3 regions of the Paenarthrobacter sp. PAE-2 genome follow, and region 3 is predicted to be linked to each of the others. Evidence: riboswitches for the same ligand, from Rfam matches in the RefSeq annotation. Region 3 holds a riboswitch; each other region holds the start of a gene.
The links. A riboswitch is a leader RNA that binds a small molecule or an ion and turns the genes downstream of it on or off. The one in region 3 is predicted to bind S-adenosylmethionine.
Positions count from the first base shown of each region.

Region 1: linked by a shared signal. The riboswitch ahead of metX (homoserine O-acetyltransferase MetX) and the one ahead of OCL88_RS14110 (DUF1737 domain-containing protein) in region 3 are both predicted to bind S-adenosylmethionine.
Region 2: linked by a shared signal. The riboswitch ahead of OCL88_RS08025 (aminotransferase class V-fold PLP-dependent enzyme) and the one ahead of OCL88_RS14110 (DUF1737 domain-containing protein) in region 3 are both predicted to bind S-adenosylmethionine.

Region 1 covers NZ_JAPDNV010000004.1:24,654-29,569, reverse strand. Annotated here, with positions in the region: gene OCL88_RS03250 (hypothetical protein) at 222-635, shown strand; gene metX (homoserine O-acetyltransferase MetX) at 622-1,761, opposite strand; SAM riboswitch class IV at 1,777-1,892, opposite strand; gene OCL88_RS03240 (bifunctional o-acetylhomoserine/o-acetylserine sulfhydrylase) at 2,052-3,368, opposite strand; gene OCL88_RS03235 (VOC family protein) at 3,605-4,243, shown strand; gene OCL88_RS03230 (CPBP family intramembrane glutamic endopeptidase) at 4,377-4,916, opposite strand, start outside.
Region 2 covers NZ_JAPDNV010000009.1:109,369-114,284, reverse strand. Annotated here, with positions in the region: gene OCL88_RS08030 (class I SAM-dependent methyltransferase) at 1-630, opposite strand, end outside; gene OCL88_RS08025 (aminotransferase class V-fold PLP-dependent enzyme) at 749-2,158, opposite strand; SAM riboswitch class IV at 2,190-2,303, opposite strand; gene hisN (histidinol-phosphatase) at 2,484-3,296, opposite strand; gene OCL88_RS08015 (ribosome small subunit-dependent GTPase A) at 3,352-4,467, opposite strand; gene aroA (3-phosphoshikimate 1-carboxyvinyltransferase) at 4,470-4,916, opposite strand, start outside.
Region 3 covers NZ_JAPDNV010000022.1:48,563-53,478, reverse strand. Annotated here, with positions in the region: gene OCL88_RS14120 (aromatic amino acid ammonia-lyase) at 1-216, opposite strand, end outside; gene OCL88_RS14115 (NtaA/DmoA family FMN-dependent monooxygenase) at 219-1,547, opposite strand; SAM riboswitch class IV at 1,714-1,827, shown strand; gene OCL88_RS14110 (DUF1737 domain-containing protein) at 1,840-2,106, shown strand; gene OCL88_RS14105 (rhodanese-like domain-containing protein) at 2,103-2,513, shown strand; gene OCL88_RS14100 (O-succinylhomoserine sulfhydrylase) at 2,517-3,725, shown strand; gene OCL88_RS14095 (hypothetical protein) at 3,735-4,337, shown strand; gene OCL88_RS14090 (glutamate--cysteine ligase) at 4,358-4,916, opposite strand, start outside.

The DNA.
Region 1 (4,916 bases), on a different contig from region 3:
GCTGATGTTCCTACCATCAAGGGCCTGGGCTTCGTATACATCTTGATGGGATCATTTTTCGCGTTCGGAGCTCTTTGGACCCTACTCACGTCGGCAAAGTAGTTCTCTTTTTGGTTTGTGCTGGCGCTCCCCAACCTGGAGGTTTGATGGTTGGGCTGCCGCGGCGGCGAAGCCCTGAGGCGACGGGGCTAAGCTGGGATAGGACCTAGGAGGGCTCCACTGTGAACAATCTGATCTTCTGGATCATCGTCTGCTCATGGGTGATTCCAGTTGGAATCCGCATGTACAACCGGTCCAAGGCGCGCCGAATCCATAACGACGGCTTCCGCGGCTACCCACCGCAGAACCTGCCCGGGCCAGGCTACCCACCGCAGAACTACCCCGGCCAGGCCTATCCCCCGCAGAACTACCCCGGGTATCCGACGGGACCAGCCGACATCCGCCCGGCTGATGCAACGCCGCCGGAGGCACCGCCGTCGGGCGCTTCACCACAGGTGCCGCCCCCGGCAAGTGGAGGCTCTGCGCCGCAGGGCTACCGGGCGCGGAAGCTCGCAGAGCTGGACGCGAAGTTCAGCAACGGCGAGATCGCCATGGAGGATTACATGAAGCAGCGCGGCGAGATCATGAACGGCTGAAGTCTTCGGCAAAGAAGGCTGCGCCCAGCTGGCCCGCGAGCTGGCCGATCTCCGTGAGGAAGCCGTCGTGCCCGATGGGGGCTTCGATGATGTGGACCGGGACGTCGCCCGGCAAGGCTTCGGCGAGTTCGTGCGACTGTGCCGGGAAGTAGAGCCGGTCGGAGTTCACGGCCGCTACAAAAAACTGTGCCGTCGCCCGGGACAACGCTTCCTTGAGCGGGCCGCGTCCCCGCCTGACATCGTGGGACATCAGGGCCTCGGTGATCGCGATGTAGCTGTTGGCATCGAAGCGGCGCACCAGCTTGGTGCCCTGGTGGTCCAGGTAACTCTCCACCTGGTAGCGCCCCCGCTCCCCCAGCACGGCGGCGGCCAGCGGTTTCTCCTGCGGCTGCGCTTCCCGGCCGAAGCGGAGGTCCAGCTCCAGCGCGGAACGGTACGTGATGTGGGCAATCCGCCGCGCCAAGGCAAGGCCGGTTTCAGGTGCCGGGCCGTGGTAGTAGTCGCCGTTGTTGAAGTTCGGATCCTGGCGGATTGCGAGCGTCTGTGCCTGCGCAAACGCGATCTGCTCCGCGGTGCTGTAGGCACCTACGGAAATCACGGCGCAGCGCTCAACCCTGTCCGGGAAGGTCACCGCCCATTCCAAGGCGCGCGCCCCGCCCATCGAGCCGCCCAGCACTGCATGCCACTGCCGGATCCCCAAGGCGTCGGCGAGCCGGGCTTCGGCCACTGTGCTGTCGCGCAGGGTCACCAGCGGGAAACGGGAGCCCCAAGGCTTGCCGTCCGGGGCTTGCGACGACGGCCCGGTGCTGCCGTAGCAGCCGCCCACGATGTTGATGGAAATGACAAAGAACCTGTTGGTGTCGATCGTTGCGCCCGGGCCAACGAGCTGCTCCCACCAGCCTTCCTCGTCCGAGGCGCCGCGTGCAACGTGCGTACTACCCGTGAGGGCGTGCTCCACGAGGACGGCGTTTGAGGCGTCGGCATTGAGCTTGCCCCAAGTCTCATAGGCCAGGACAACGTCCGGGAGAAATCCGCCGGCTTCCAGCTCCAGGGAACCCACCCGGGCGTATTTGACGGTTCCGTCCTGTTCTTCCGATGTGGGAAGGGATGTGGCAGTAATGGTCATTCCTTTGACACCTAAACCTCGCGCTTGCCCGCCGCCGTTATTGCGGCAGGCCAGGTCCTCACCCGGGGCACCCCACCGCGGAGGAGGGTTGCCGGCCAGCAAGCCGGGGCTGATCGCTGGCACTCATGACCTAACACCTAGAGTTTAGGAAGAGAACGGCCGTTCTGGCGAAGAATGTGACAGCAGTATGACGGTTCGGAGCGTTTTAGTTCACGAACGCGCACGTGACGGGGCCGCCCGGCGAAGAATCCTCAGTCCGGGCGGCCCGCCGCGACGCACGTCAGGCGTGGTCAGGCACCCTTTGCCGCGCGGAATCCTGCCTCGAGGTCGGCAATGATGTCATCGATGTGCTCGATTCCCACGGACAGGCGGACGAGGCCCGGGTTCACTCCGGCAACGGCCTGCTGTTCAGCGGTCAGCTGGCTGTGGGTGGTCGACGCCGGGTGGATGACCAGGGAACGGACATCACCGATGTTCGCCACATGGGAGTGCAGTTCCAAGGCATCGACGAAGCGCTTGCCGGCTTCGACGCCACCCTTGATGGTGAAGGCAACAACGGCTCCCGTGCCGCGGGGACCGTACTTGCGGCCACGGTCGTACCAGGGGCTTGACGGCAGGCCCGCATAGGCGACCGCTTCGACGTCGTCACGGGCTTCAAGCCATTCGGCCACCTTGGTGGCGTTGGCCACGTGACGCTCCACCCGCAGGCTCAAGGTTTCCAGGCCTTGGGCAATGAGGAAGGCGTTGAACGGCGATACTGCGGAACCAAGGTCGCGCAGCAACTGGACGCGGGCCTTCAGGATGTAGGAAAGGTTGGCGCCGAGGGCGCCGTCCTTGCCGAGGTCCCGGGCGTAGACCAGGCCGTTGTAGCTGGGGTCGGGGGTGTTGAAGTTCGGGAAGCGCTCCGGGTCCTGGCTGAAGTCGAAGTTTCCGGAATCCACGATTACCCCGGCAATGGCAGCACCATGACCACCCAGGTACTTGGTGGCCGAGTGGACCACAATGTCCGCACCCCACTCGATGGGACGGATCAGGTAAGGCGTGGAAAGCGTGTTGTCCACGATCAGCGGGACACCCGCTTCATGGGCAACCGCGGCGACGCCTTCGATGTCCAGCACGTCCTGGCGGGGGTTGGATACAACTTCGCCGAAGAACAGCTTGGTGTTGGGCTGCACGGCGTTGCGCCACTGCTCCAGGTTGTCCGGATCCTCGACGAAGGTCACGGAAATACCGAACTTCTTCAGGGTGTGCGCCAGGAGGTTGTAGGTTCCGCCGTACAGGCTGGGGCTGGCCACCACGTGGTCACCGGCCTCGGCGATGTTCAGGATCGCGAAGGTCTCCGCCGCCTGGCCCGAGCTGAGCAGCAGGGCCCCGAGCCCGCCCTCAAGGCTGGCAATGCGCTGTTCCACTGCGTCCTGGGTGGGGTTGCCAATGCGGGTGTAGATGGGAGCCAGTTCCGCCAGCGCGAACCGGTTGGCGGCACTCTCCGCGCTGGGGAACACGAAGGAAGTGGTCTGGTAAATCGGCAGCGAGCGTGCACCGGTTGCAGCATCCGGCTCCTGGCCGGCGTGGATCTGGCGGGTTTCGAAAGACCATCCCTGGGACATGACGTGGCTCCTCTTCGTAGCGCATGGGTTTAGTAACGGGGAGTGCTTGGAACTGCGGCCAGTCTAGGAAGCCGGCACGGAATTACCCACCTTTATGACGAAGACAGTATTTTTCGGTCTTTCCGCGACGGGACAGTGCCGGGGTCGGTGCCCGGCCTCAGGGCACGCCGTAACATCCCACCTTAGTTAGGCAAGACTTAGCTGAGACCCGAATCACAAAGTGCCAAGATGAAGCCATGCGCATGGATCACGTCTCTTACGCTTGTGAAAAAGATGGCCTCCTGGCCACTACCGAACGAATTTCCGCAGCACTGGGAGTGGACGCAGTCCGGGGCGGAGTGCACCCCCGCTTCGGCACCCGGAACATGATCATTCCCCTGGCGGACAGCAAATACCTTGAAGTCGTGGAGGTCCTGGACCACCCCGCTTCGGATAAGGCACCCTTTGGCCAGGCAGTCCGGGCACGCTCGGCAGCCGGCGGTGGATGGATGGGCTGGTGCGTCGCCGTTGACGACCTTGCCCCGTTCGAAGCACGCCTCGGCCGCTCCGCAGTCCCGGGCAACCGCAAGTTCCCGGACGGCCGCGAACTGGTGTGGCAGCAGATCGGCATCCTCGGCTTGATCGCCGACCCCCAGGTGCCGTACATGCTCAAGTGGGAAGGCGACCCCTCCCTGCACCCGTCCAAGGTCTACGAGAGCGACGTCAAGATGTCCAGCCTCACCATTGCCGGTTCCGCAGAGCGCGTGACCGAGTGGTTGGGTGAACCCGTGGAGAAGCCGCTCGAGGACGTCGCCGTCCAGTGGATGGCACCGCACGGAACCCCCGGCATCATGTCCGTCACTTTCGAAACCGCCGCAGGAGCCGTCACCATCTGACGCTGTTCCACACAATACTTCGGCCGCCATCAGCGGGTGCCAATGACGTCACCCACCGATGGCGGCCGAATACCTTTAAGGGGCGGGTCCGGGCTTCCAGGCCCACAGGCCTCCCGGTCCTACGCCTACCCGGTCAGCCCAGCCCTACGGCCTTCCCGAAGAGGCTGAAGCCCACGAATGCCACAATGTCCAGCAGCGCGTGGGCTATCACCAGCGGCATCACGCGCTTGGTCTTGGTATAAAGCCACGCGAACACCAGGCCCATGACGACGTTGCCGATGAACGGACCGAACCCTTGGTAGAGGTGGTAGCTGCCCCGCAGCAACGCGCTGACCACGATTGCCGCGGCTGTGCTCCACCCGAACTTGCCGAAACGGTCCAGCAGGTAGCCCACCACAATGACTTCTTCGACGATCCCGTGGCGGATGGCGGAGAGCACCAGCACGGGCACGGTCCACCAGTACGTGTCCAAGCCGCTGGGAATGATTGCCGTGGTGATGCCCAGTGCCCGGCCCGCGGCATACAGGCCCAGGGACGGAATCCCGATGGCCGCAGCCAGGCCGAGGCCTTGCAGCGCATCCTTGCCTGGCCGGGCGAAGTTGAAGCCAAGACGGGCAAATGCTGATCCTCCCGAGGCATGGAGGGACAGGAAGTAGAAAACCAGGACCACCGG
Region 2 (4,916 bases), on a different contig from region 3:
CATGATGTCCACGGGGGACACCTCGTCCCGCCAGCTGGTGACGTGGCTTTCAAGGTTCTCGAACTCCGTGCCCACCACTGGCCGGAACCCCGGCTTATGGACATCACCGGCATGCATGATGCGTGAAAGGCGATGAACCCAGGCCACGGAGGTGTCCAGTTGGTTCCAGATGAGGCCGAGCGTTCCGTGCGGACGGAGAATCCGGGCAATCTCGGTACTTGCCTTGAGCGGATCGCACCAGTGCCAGGCCTGGGCGACACTGACGACGTCGAAAGCTGAGTCCGCCAGTCCCGTCACTTCGGCAGTACCTTCAACGGCGTGCGCCTGCGGGCAGTTCTTCCGCAGTTGGTCCAGCATGTCGGCGGAAGGGTCGACGGCGCTGACCTGTAGGCCCCGGTCGAGCAGCAGTGTTGTGAATTTGCCTGTCCCTGCGCCAATATCGGCCGCGGTCCGCGCATTCGGGGGCAGCAGCCAATCGACGGAATCCGCCGGGTACCCGGGGCGGACCCGATCATAATGTTCGCCGCCGTCCTGGAAGCTCTGCCCCAGCTCCCGACGTCGGTGCGCCTGCAGCTTTGGGCCGCCGGCGCGTCCGGCACTTCCGGAAGAAACCGGGAGGCCGGAGGGCAGTGATCCTCCGGATTCGTTGCTTGAACGCGTGGACACGCAGGGGACTCCTTCAGCGGCAGTAGTCAGGGATACCCAAAGAATCTACCGCAGCAACGTGGCGCCAAGGCCGGGACGGCTCCTAGTCCACGGTGCAGGGAGCGGCCCCGGCGGTTCCGGGCGTATTGGGCGCCCACTCCGGGTAGCTGCGGTGATCGTTTGCGGGGACCCAACGGCCCTCGTCCACGACGTAATCCCAGCCAAGTCCGGTGGTCTTCAGTTGCCGGATGCCGGCCAGCAGCCGGGCAGCGTCCTCAAGCCGGGAGCCGACGCCGAAGCTGGCGCGCAGTGAACCTGACGGCAAGCCGAGGCGCTTCAGGAGCGGGTGGGCGCAGAAACGGCCATCGCGCAGGCCCACGCCGTGCTCGGCGGCCAGGTAGGCGGCCACCAGTCCCGCGTCGAAGCCTTCAACGGAGAAGTTGACGACGCCGATGGTGTCGCTGGAATCACTGAAGATCCGGTGGACGGTGACCCCTTCAATGGATTCCAAGCCCTCAACCAGGAAGGATCGGATTGCCACCTCGTGGTTGTGCCAGTCCTGTTGGTCCAACCCGGCCAGCACCTGGGTAGCCCGCGCCAAGGTGGCTGCCCCCAGGACGTTGGGGGAGCCGCCCTCGTGCCGGGCAGGGCCAGTTGCCCAGCTCACCGAATCCAGGCGCGCTTCACGAACGGCGCCGCCTCCGGCAAGGTGGGGGGTTCCGGCGTCGAGCCAGTCGGGACGGCCGACCACGACGCCTGCGCCGAAGGGCGCGTAGAGCTTGTGCCCCGAGAAGACGACGTAGTCCACGTCGCTCTCGGAAATATTGATGCGCCGGTGCGGGGCGAGCTGGGCTGCATCGACGACGATCCGCGCGTCGAACTCATGCGCCAACGCTGCGAGCTCTGCGATCGGCAGGATTTCGCCGGTGACGTTGGAAGCGCCGGTCACAGCGAGCAGGGATATTCCGCCCTGGCTCAACTCATCGCGCAGGTTGGCGATGGTGGCTGACAACGTAGGGGAGGCGATGACGCTGCGGTGCGGTACACCCTGCCAGGGAAGCAGGTTGGCGTGGTGCTCAATGTCGAGGTACAGGACTTCACCGGCCGGTGCGCCGTCAAGCTGGGGGAGGCATCCGGCGAGGAGGTTCAGCGAATCGGTGGTGTTGCGGGTGAAGATGACTGAATCATCCGGCCGGCCGCCAACGAAGTTCCGCACGATGTTCCGCGAGTTTTCATAGACGGATGTGCTGATTTGGGACGCGTAACCGGCGCCACGGTGCACGCTGGCGTAGTAGGGCAGAATCTCGTTCAGGTAGGCAGAGACGATGGTCAGGGCCGGGGCCGATGCGCCGTAGTCAAGGTTTGCGTACCTGACGTGGCCCCCTTGGATCAGGGGAGCCTGCAGCTCTGCTCCTGTGACGGCGGCCAGCGGTCGCGCTGCGAGGGCTTCGTGTGCCGCGTGGTCATCTCCGAAAGCGGGCAGGACGGTGGAATCGAACGTAACAGTGCTCATGGGACCTCACTCAAGAAGGACCCCTCCAAGGGATCCGCGCTTGCCGTATCCGTTCCGGACCGGCCTGGTCGTCACCCGGGGCACCCCACCGCGAATGGAGGGTTGCCGGCCAGCAAACCGGGGTTTAGCGCTGGCACTCGTGACCTGTAGAAGAGACTAGGGCACCTTCCGTGGACGATTCAAAGCGGAAGAAGTTTGTTAAGCGGTTTGTTACGGAGAGAGCCGAATCCCGTTTTGGTCGAATAATCGACGGCGTTGGCACCCTGAAGTGGGTTTGTCGCCGTCGATTATTCGCAGCAATACGGTTCGGCTGTTGCCGGGCGCGCTAAAGGAGATCGTCGATCTCCGGGTTGAGGCGCTTCAGGACCTCTGAGTGGAGGATGGAATTAGTGGCCAGCGCGTTGCCTCCGAAGGGGCCGTCTTCGCCCTCAAGCGAGGTGAACCTGCCGCCGGCCTCCGTGACGATCGGCACTAAGGCAGCCATATCATAAAGGTTTAGTTCCGGTTCGCAGGCGATGTCTACGGCACCTTCGGCCACCAGGCAGTAGGACCAGAAATCCCCGAAGGCGCGGGTCCGCCAGACGTCGTCAGTGAGCGAAAGGAATTCGTCCAGGTTTCCGCGCTCCTTCCATCCCGAAAGGCTCGAGAAGGACAGTGACGCGTCCGCCAGCGAAGAGACATTGGAGACTTTCAAACGGGTGGCCGACGCGAGGGACCGCCCTGTGTAGGCTCCCATGCCCTTGGCGGCCCACCAGCGTTTGCCGAGTGCCGGCGCGCTGACCACACCCACCACGGGCTCGTCCTCGTCAACGAGGGCGATCAAGGTTGCCCACACCGGCACCCCTCGAACAAAGTTCTTCGTCCCGTCGATGGGGTCGATAATCCAGCGCCGCGATCCATGGCCGCTGCTGCCGAACTCTTCGCCCAGCACGGCGTCGCGGGGACGCGAACGCGAGAGCTGGCCGCGGATGGCTTCCTCGGCTGCCTTGTCCGCATCGGTGACCGGCGTCAGGTCGGGTTTGGTTTCGATCTGCAGGTCCAGGGCCTTGAACCGGTCCATGGTCTGGGCGTCCACCGAATCGGCCAGGACGTGGGCCAGCCGCAGGTCATCGTTGTAACTGGAAACGGGTTGGGTCATGCCACCAAACTATCGCGAAACAATCCCTGCACCCGGGAAGTGGTGCTTTCCCGTCTCAGTTGACGGTGCCGAGTTCCTTGGTTTCCTTCGCCTCCAGGCGCGGGTCCGCTCCGAGGAGCCGGCGCAGGGACGCCAGCCGTGCGGCGCCGGAAGGTCCGGCGTGTCCTTCGTTGACCCAGGCGTCCAGTCCGCAGTTGACGGCGTTGGCGTCGTGTTTGCAGCCCCGTTCGCAGTCTTCGGTGCCGGGCTCGAGGTCCGGGAAGGAGTGCAGGATCCGATCCGGGTCGACGTGGGCCAATCCGAAGGAACGGATACCGGGAGTATCGATGATCCAGCTGCCCGAAGGAGCGTCGGCCAGCTTGAGGGCCAGTGCGGACGATGAAGTATGCCGGCCGCGGCCCGTCACGGCGTTGACTCCGCCGGTTGCCCGTTCCGCGCCCGTCAGCGCATTGACCATGGTGGATTTGCCGACGCCGGAGTGCCCCAGCATGACGGTCACTTTTCCGTCGAGGTGGTCCCGCAGGCGGGACACCGCTTCACTGTCGAGCCGGGCGGACAAGCCGTCGTCCGAGCGGGCATCGATGCCGGATGCCTGTGAATCCGCTGTGCGGCTGATGATGACCGGAAAGTCCAGGCTGAGGTAGTTCGAAAGAAGTTCCGCCGGATCCTTGACGTCCGCTTTGGTGATGAGCAGCAGCGGCTCTATGCCGGCGTCGTAGGCTGCCACCAAGGCGCGGTCGATGAAACCGGTACGCGGCTCCGGGTTGGCTGCGGCCACCACCACTACCAGCTGGTCGGCGTTCGCCACCACTACCCGCTCGATCGGGTCCGTGTCATCGGCGCTGCGACGCAACAGGGTCCGGCGTTCTTCGACGCGGACCAGCCGCGCCAGGGTATCGGGGCTGCCGGAGACGTCGCCCACCAAGGCAACAAAATCGCCCGGAACCACCGGCGTTCGCCGAAGTTCGCGGGCCCTGGCTGCAATGACTACGCGTTCGTTGTCAGAGTCCTCGCCCACGATCGCCGTGTAGCGCCCGCGGTCGACCGTGATGATTCGTCCCACCACGGCGTCGTCGTGGCTGGGGCGGTCCTTGGTGCGGGGCCTGGAACCTTTCTTGTTCGGACGGATGCGGACGTCCGATTCGTCCCAGGAGCGTGCGTCGCGGCCCATGGTCAGCGGTTGCCCCCGGTTGTGCCCGCCTGTGGGAAATCACCGGAATCGCGCGAAGCCTGACCGAGCATGGCGGCCCACATGTGCGGGAACTCGGGCATGGTTTTGGAAGTCGTGGCGATGTCTTCCACTTCCACCCCTTCCACGGCGAGCCCGAGGATGGCACCCGCCGTAGCCATGCGGTGGTCCGCATAGCTGTGCACGACACCGCCGTGCAGGGCAGCTGGACGGATGATGAGACCGTCCGCGGTTTCTTCCGCGTCTCCGCCGAGGCGGTTGATCTCGTTCACCAACGCGGCGAGCCGGTCCGTTTCGTGGCCCCTGAGGTGGGCGATCCCGGTCAGGCGGGAGGGTCCGCTGGCCAAGGCGCACAGGGCGGCAACGGTGGGAGCCAGTTCGCTGGTCTCGTCAAAGTCCGCCCCCTTGATGTCGGGACCGCCCGTGACGGT
Region 3 (4,916 bases):
AGCGGTATCGCGGCCGGATCCCAGGAGGGTGTTGAGGCCGTAAACCCGCTCGCCGGAGGCCGCCACTTGCTCCACGACTTCCCGTGAACGGCCGATCAACGTCAGGGCATCGTGGTTGAGTTTCACGTGGCAGGAGTCGTCCGCCGCCGCCATCGCGATGCTTTCGGCATGCACGGGCGCCGTCCCTATCAGCAGCACCTTCGACTCCGGGGACATTGTTAGAAATCCAGGAGATTCTGCCGGAAACCGCCGTTGCCGTAGCTCTTCCTCAGGAGGCCGCGGCGACGAAGTTCGGGAGTCAGCTTGTCCAGGACCCCATGCACCGTCACCGGATCGACGAACCCGGAAAACAGGAAGCCGTCTCCGCCCACGGCCTCGCCCGTCTCCTCGAGGTAGTCGGCGATCTCTCCGGCGGTCCCGATGATCGAATCACCTGCGCCGCCGCTGCGGGCCTGCAGGATCTGCCGCAGCGTGGACCCGGGAGGAGCCGCTTTGGCGAAGTGTTCCAGCGTTCCTTGGTTGCTGTTGGTGCTCAGCTCGGGGAGGGGCTGATCGAGGTCGAATTGTTTGAAGTCGATCACCGAAAGGTAGGAGATCGAGTTGAGCTGGCTGTCGATGTCGCGCTGGGTCAGCTCCCTGCGCCGTGACCGCAGTTCCTCCCCCTCCGCAGCAGACCCCACCACGGTGGGCTTGAGGACAAAAAGAACCTTGACGTCGTCGGGAATCCGCCCGGCATGTGCGGCTTCGGCACGGATGGAATCGCGGTAGGCCTTCATCCCGTCGACGCCGCGGGCCAGGGCGATGGCGACGTCGGCGTGGCCACCCGCGAACGCCTTGCCCCGGGGCGAAGCACCGGCCTGCACCAGTACGGGTTCCTCGGGAAGGGGTGCCGTATTCAGCGGACCCCGAACCTTGAAAAACTGTCCGTCGTGGTTGATGGGATGGACTTTGGTGTGGTCCGCAAACCGGCCTGCCTCCGCGTCCTCCAGCACGGCGTCCGGTTCCCAGCTCCGCCAAAGCCGCCGGACGACGTCGACGAATTCCTCCGCTTTCTCGTAACGCAGGTCGTGCTCGATCTGCTGGTCCAGTCCGTAATTCTGCGCGGCGAGGTCGCTGCCGGAGGTCACCACGTTCCAGCCGAGTTGGCCCTCGGAGAAATGCTGCAGGGTGGCAAGGAGCCTGGCCGCGGTGAAAGGCGGGTAGAAGGACGCGCTGATGGTGGGCACAATGCCGAGGTGTTCGGTCACGGACAGCAGGTACGGCACCAGTGCGAGGGGATCGTGCTTGGGAGCGAAGGACGCGTGCGCAAGCGACACTTCCGCCGTGCCGCCGTACGTGTCCGGGACGGTGAGTGAATCTTCGATGATGAACAGGTCCAGGCCCGACCGTTCAAAGGCCCTGACGGCCTCCTGGTAGAGCGCAGGCTTCTTCCAGTCGTAGCCAAGGCTGTAGCCGGGAGTCCCCCAGCCCTGGACACCGAATCCATGGCCCACGAACCATCCGAAATGCAGCATGGGCTTGAGTGTAGAACTGCTCTGTCCGCTCACCGCGACCTGATTTCATGCGAAGTTACAGGGGGTCGTATTGCGTCAATTATGCTCCCGTGACGCCGTAAATGGGCCAGTCCCGGCGGCTGGTCCGGTTACGCAACATGACGACGGCGGGACACCCGCCACATGCATCGCGGCGGCCGCGGGTGATATTTTTTTCTTGAGTAATGAGCACCAGTGCCAAGCCCTGACTTGCTGGTCGGCAACCCTCTCCCGCGGCGGGGTGCCTCAGGTGACTACTCGGCGTATTCGACACTTCGAACTGCAAGCGTGACTGAGGAGCACATTAATGCCTGAACCCACCGAAGAGAGACTTTCCTACCGATTGATCACGGGCCCGGACACCCGGGACTTCTGCGAACGGATCAGCAACGCCCTCGCTGAAGGCTATGTCCTGCATGGCAGCCCGTCGGCCACCTACAACGGCACGGACGTCATTGTGGCCCAAGCAGTGGTATTGCCTGCAGCCGTCGCCAGCGCGGATGCCGCCGTGGCCAATGCCGTGGATGAGCTGGAGAACTACGAGGACGAGGCAGCATTCGAGGGCCACGCATGAGCTACGCCGGAGACCTGACCCCGCAGGATGCCTGGGCGAAGCTGCAGGACGGTGCCATCCTGGTGGACGTCCGCACCGAGGGCGAATGGGCCCACATCGGCATCCCCGACACCAAGGCCACGGAAAACGATCCCCTGTTCATCCAGTGGAACCTTGCAGGCGGCGTCCCGAACTCCCGCTTCATCGAGGACTTGCAGCAACAGGCACCCGAGGGAGACGGCGTTGAGCTCGTGTTCCTCTGCCGGTCCGGACAGCGCTCCATTGCTGCGGCCATCGCCGCAACCCGGGCAGGTTTCACCGCCTACAACGTCCTCGAAGGCTTCGAAGGTGAACCGGACCGTTACGGCGAACGAACCGTCAACGGCTGGAAAAACCGCGGCCTGCCAACCAACCTTGGAAACGAATAAGAAGTGACATTCAACCCTGACGCCGCCGGCTGGAATGCAGACACCCAAGCCGTTCGCGGTGGCCTCGACCGTACCAATTTTCAGGAAACGGCGGAGCCCGTCTTCCTCAACTCCGGCTTCGTCTACGAGTCGGCGGCAGCTGCCGAGCGCGCCTTCACCGGGGAAGACGAACGCTTCGTCTACTCGCGCTACGGCAACCCCTCCGTTGCCACCTTCCAGGAGCGGCTGCGTCTCCTTGAAGGCACCGAAGCCTGCTTCGCGACGGCGTCGGGCATGTCCGCAGTCTTCACCGCCCTTGGTGCCTTGCTGGGCGCCGGCGACCGGGTGGTTGCCGCCCGTTCGCTCTTTGGTTCCTGCTTTGTGATCCTCAACGAGATCCTGCCTCGGTGGGGCGTGGAGACCGTGTTCGTGGACGGCCCCGACCTTGACCAGTGGCGCGCTGCCCTCTCCGAGCCCACCACCGCGGTGTTCTTCGAGTCCCCCTCCAACCCGATGCAGGAGATCGTGGACATCGCAGCCGTCAGCGAACTCGCGCACGCCGCCGGGGCAACAGTGGTGGTGGACAACGTCTTTGCCACTCCCCTGCTCCAGCGCTGCGGCGAGCTCGGCGCCGACGTCATTGTGTACTCGGGCACCAAACACATCGACGGCCAAGGCCGGGTGCTGGGCGGCGCGATCCTCGGCACCAAGGAATTCATCGATGGCCCGGTCAAGCAGCTCATGCGGCACACCGGGCCGTCATTGTCCGCGTTCAACGCGTGGGTGCTTACCAAGGGCCTGGAGACCATGGGCCTGCGGGTGAACCACAGTTCCGCCTCTGCGCTGAAGATTGCCGAATGGCTGGAAGACCAGCCCGCGATCAACTGGGTCAAATACCCCTTGCTCACGTCCCACCCGCAGTATGAGCTGGCCGCCAAACAGATGAAGGCCGGCGGTACCGTGCTGACGTTCGAGCTTTCGCCGTCGTCCGGCCGCTCCGCCAAGGAAGCCGCGTTCGCCTTGCTCGACGGGTTGCGGGTCATCGACATCTCCAACAACCTGGGCGACTCGAAGTCGCTCATTACCCATCCGGCTACCACCACCCACAGGGCCATGGGACCCGAAGGCCGTGCAGCCATCGGGCTTTCCGACGGCGTGGTCCGGTTGTCCGTTGGGCTCGAGGACGTCAACGACCTCATCCTGGATCTGGAGAAGGCCCTCAAACAGGTCTAATCTCATGCCATGAGGCATCCATACCGCCGCGCGGGGGCTGTCATTGTTGCGGGTTCGGTCGTGTGGCTGGCGGGAATTTCTCCCGTGCCCCGCGTCTATACCACCCACGATCCGGCCGAGCGTTTGAGGCTGCTTCTGCGGGGTGAGCGGGGATGGGTGACCGGCCACCACGTGGCCGCAGCCGGGACCGCGGCCGTGCCGATGGGATTCGCCGCCTTGGCACGGGCCGTGCCTGACGCCAAGGCCAAGCACTGGGTAGAGGCCTCGGCTGCCGCGCTCCTGGCCGGAGCTCCGCTGTTTGTGTACAGCCTGTCCCGGAGGGCGTCGGACCTTGAACGGTTTGCGTACCGTTGCGGCTCGAATGTTCCGTTCCTGGGCTACTCATGGCTGCACATCGCCGGCCTGGCCGCTCTTGGCACTGGCCTGCTGCGATCTCCGGCAAAACGCTGGGTGGGGCTGACGGCCAGCAGCGCTGCCGTAATTTTTGCCGGCATCCTGCTCAAGGCCAAGGACATTCCGCCGTTCGTCTTCTACGTCACGGAGGCGACTGTGGGAGGGTACTTGATGGTGTGGGATCCGGAGCCTCCCGGGGGCGATCCCGCGGTTGGCTGAGTTCCCGCAGTGCTGGGTTCCTAGGCCCGGCGGACGCGTGCCAGCACGGGGTCGGGATCCTTGATGGCACCTCCCGGTGTGCCGGAGGCGGTGACTTTGACGGCATGCCCCACCACAGCACCCAGCGCCTCTACACTGGGCGGACTGCCTGCGGGGCTTTGGCCGTCCCGTTGGCGGCTGTTGAAGCGTACCGCAGCTTCCCGTTGCTGGTGGGCGCCGTTTCCGCGCTCCAGGATGTCGGCTAATCCTGCTTTCACCAGTTCCAGTTCGTTCTGTTCCGTCAAGACAGGGGCCAGGTACTCCACCAACGCCCACACCACGCTTGTGGCCGGTTCGGGACGGAATTCGCCAAAGTCAAGAAGGTCACCGCGCAAACCCATGTTGCTGGCTTGGAAACTGGCCATGCGCAACAACGCCGTCGGCACCGAGGCGGGTTCAACACCGTCGAGCATCTCCCGGGTGGCCGTCTCCACCAAAGCCCGCACCAGCACGGCGATCAAGGCCGCATCCTCCGAACGCAGGCAGACGTCGGCAACCCGGACCTCCACTGTGGGGTGGTCCCGGGAGAGGCGGGCGTCA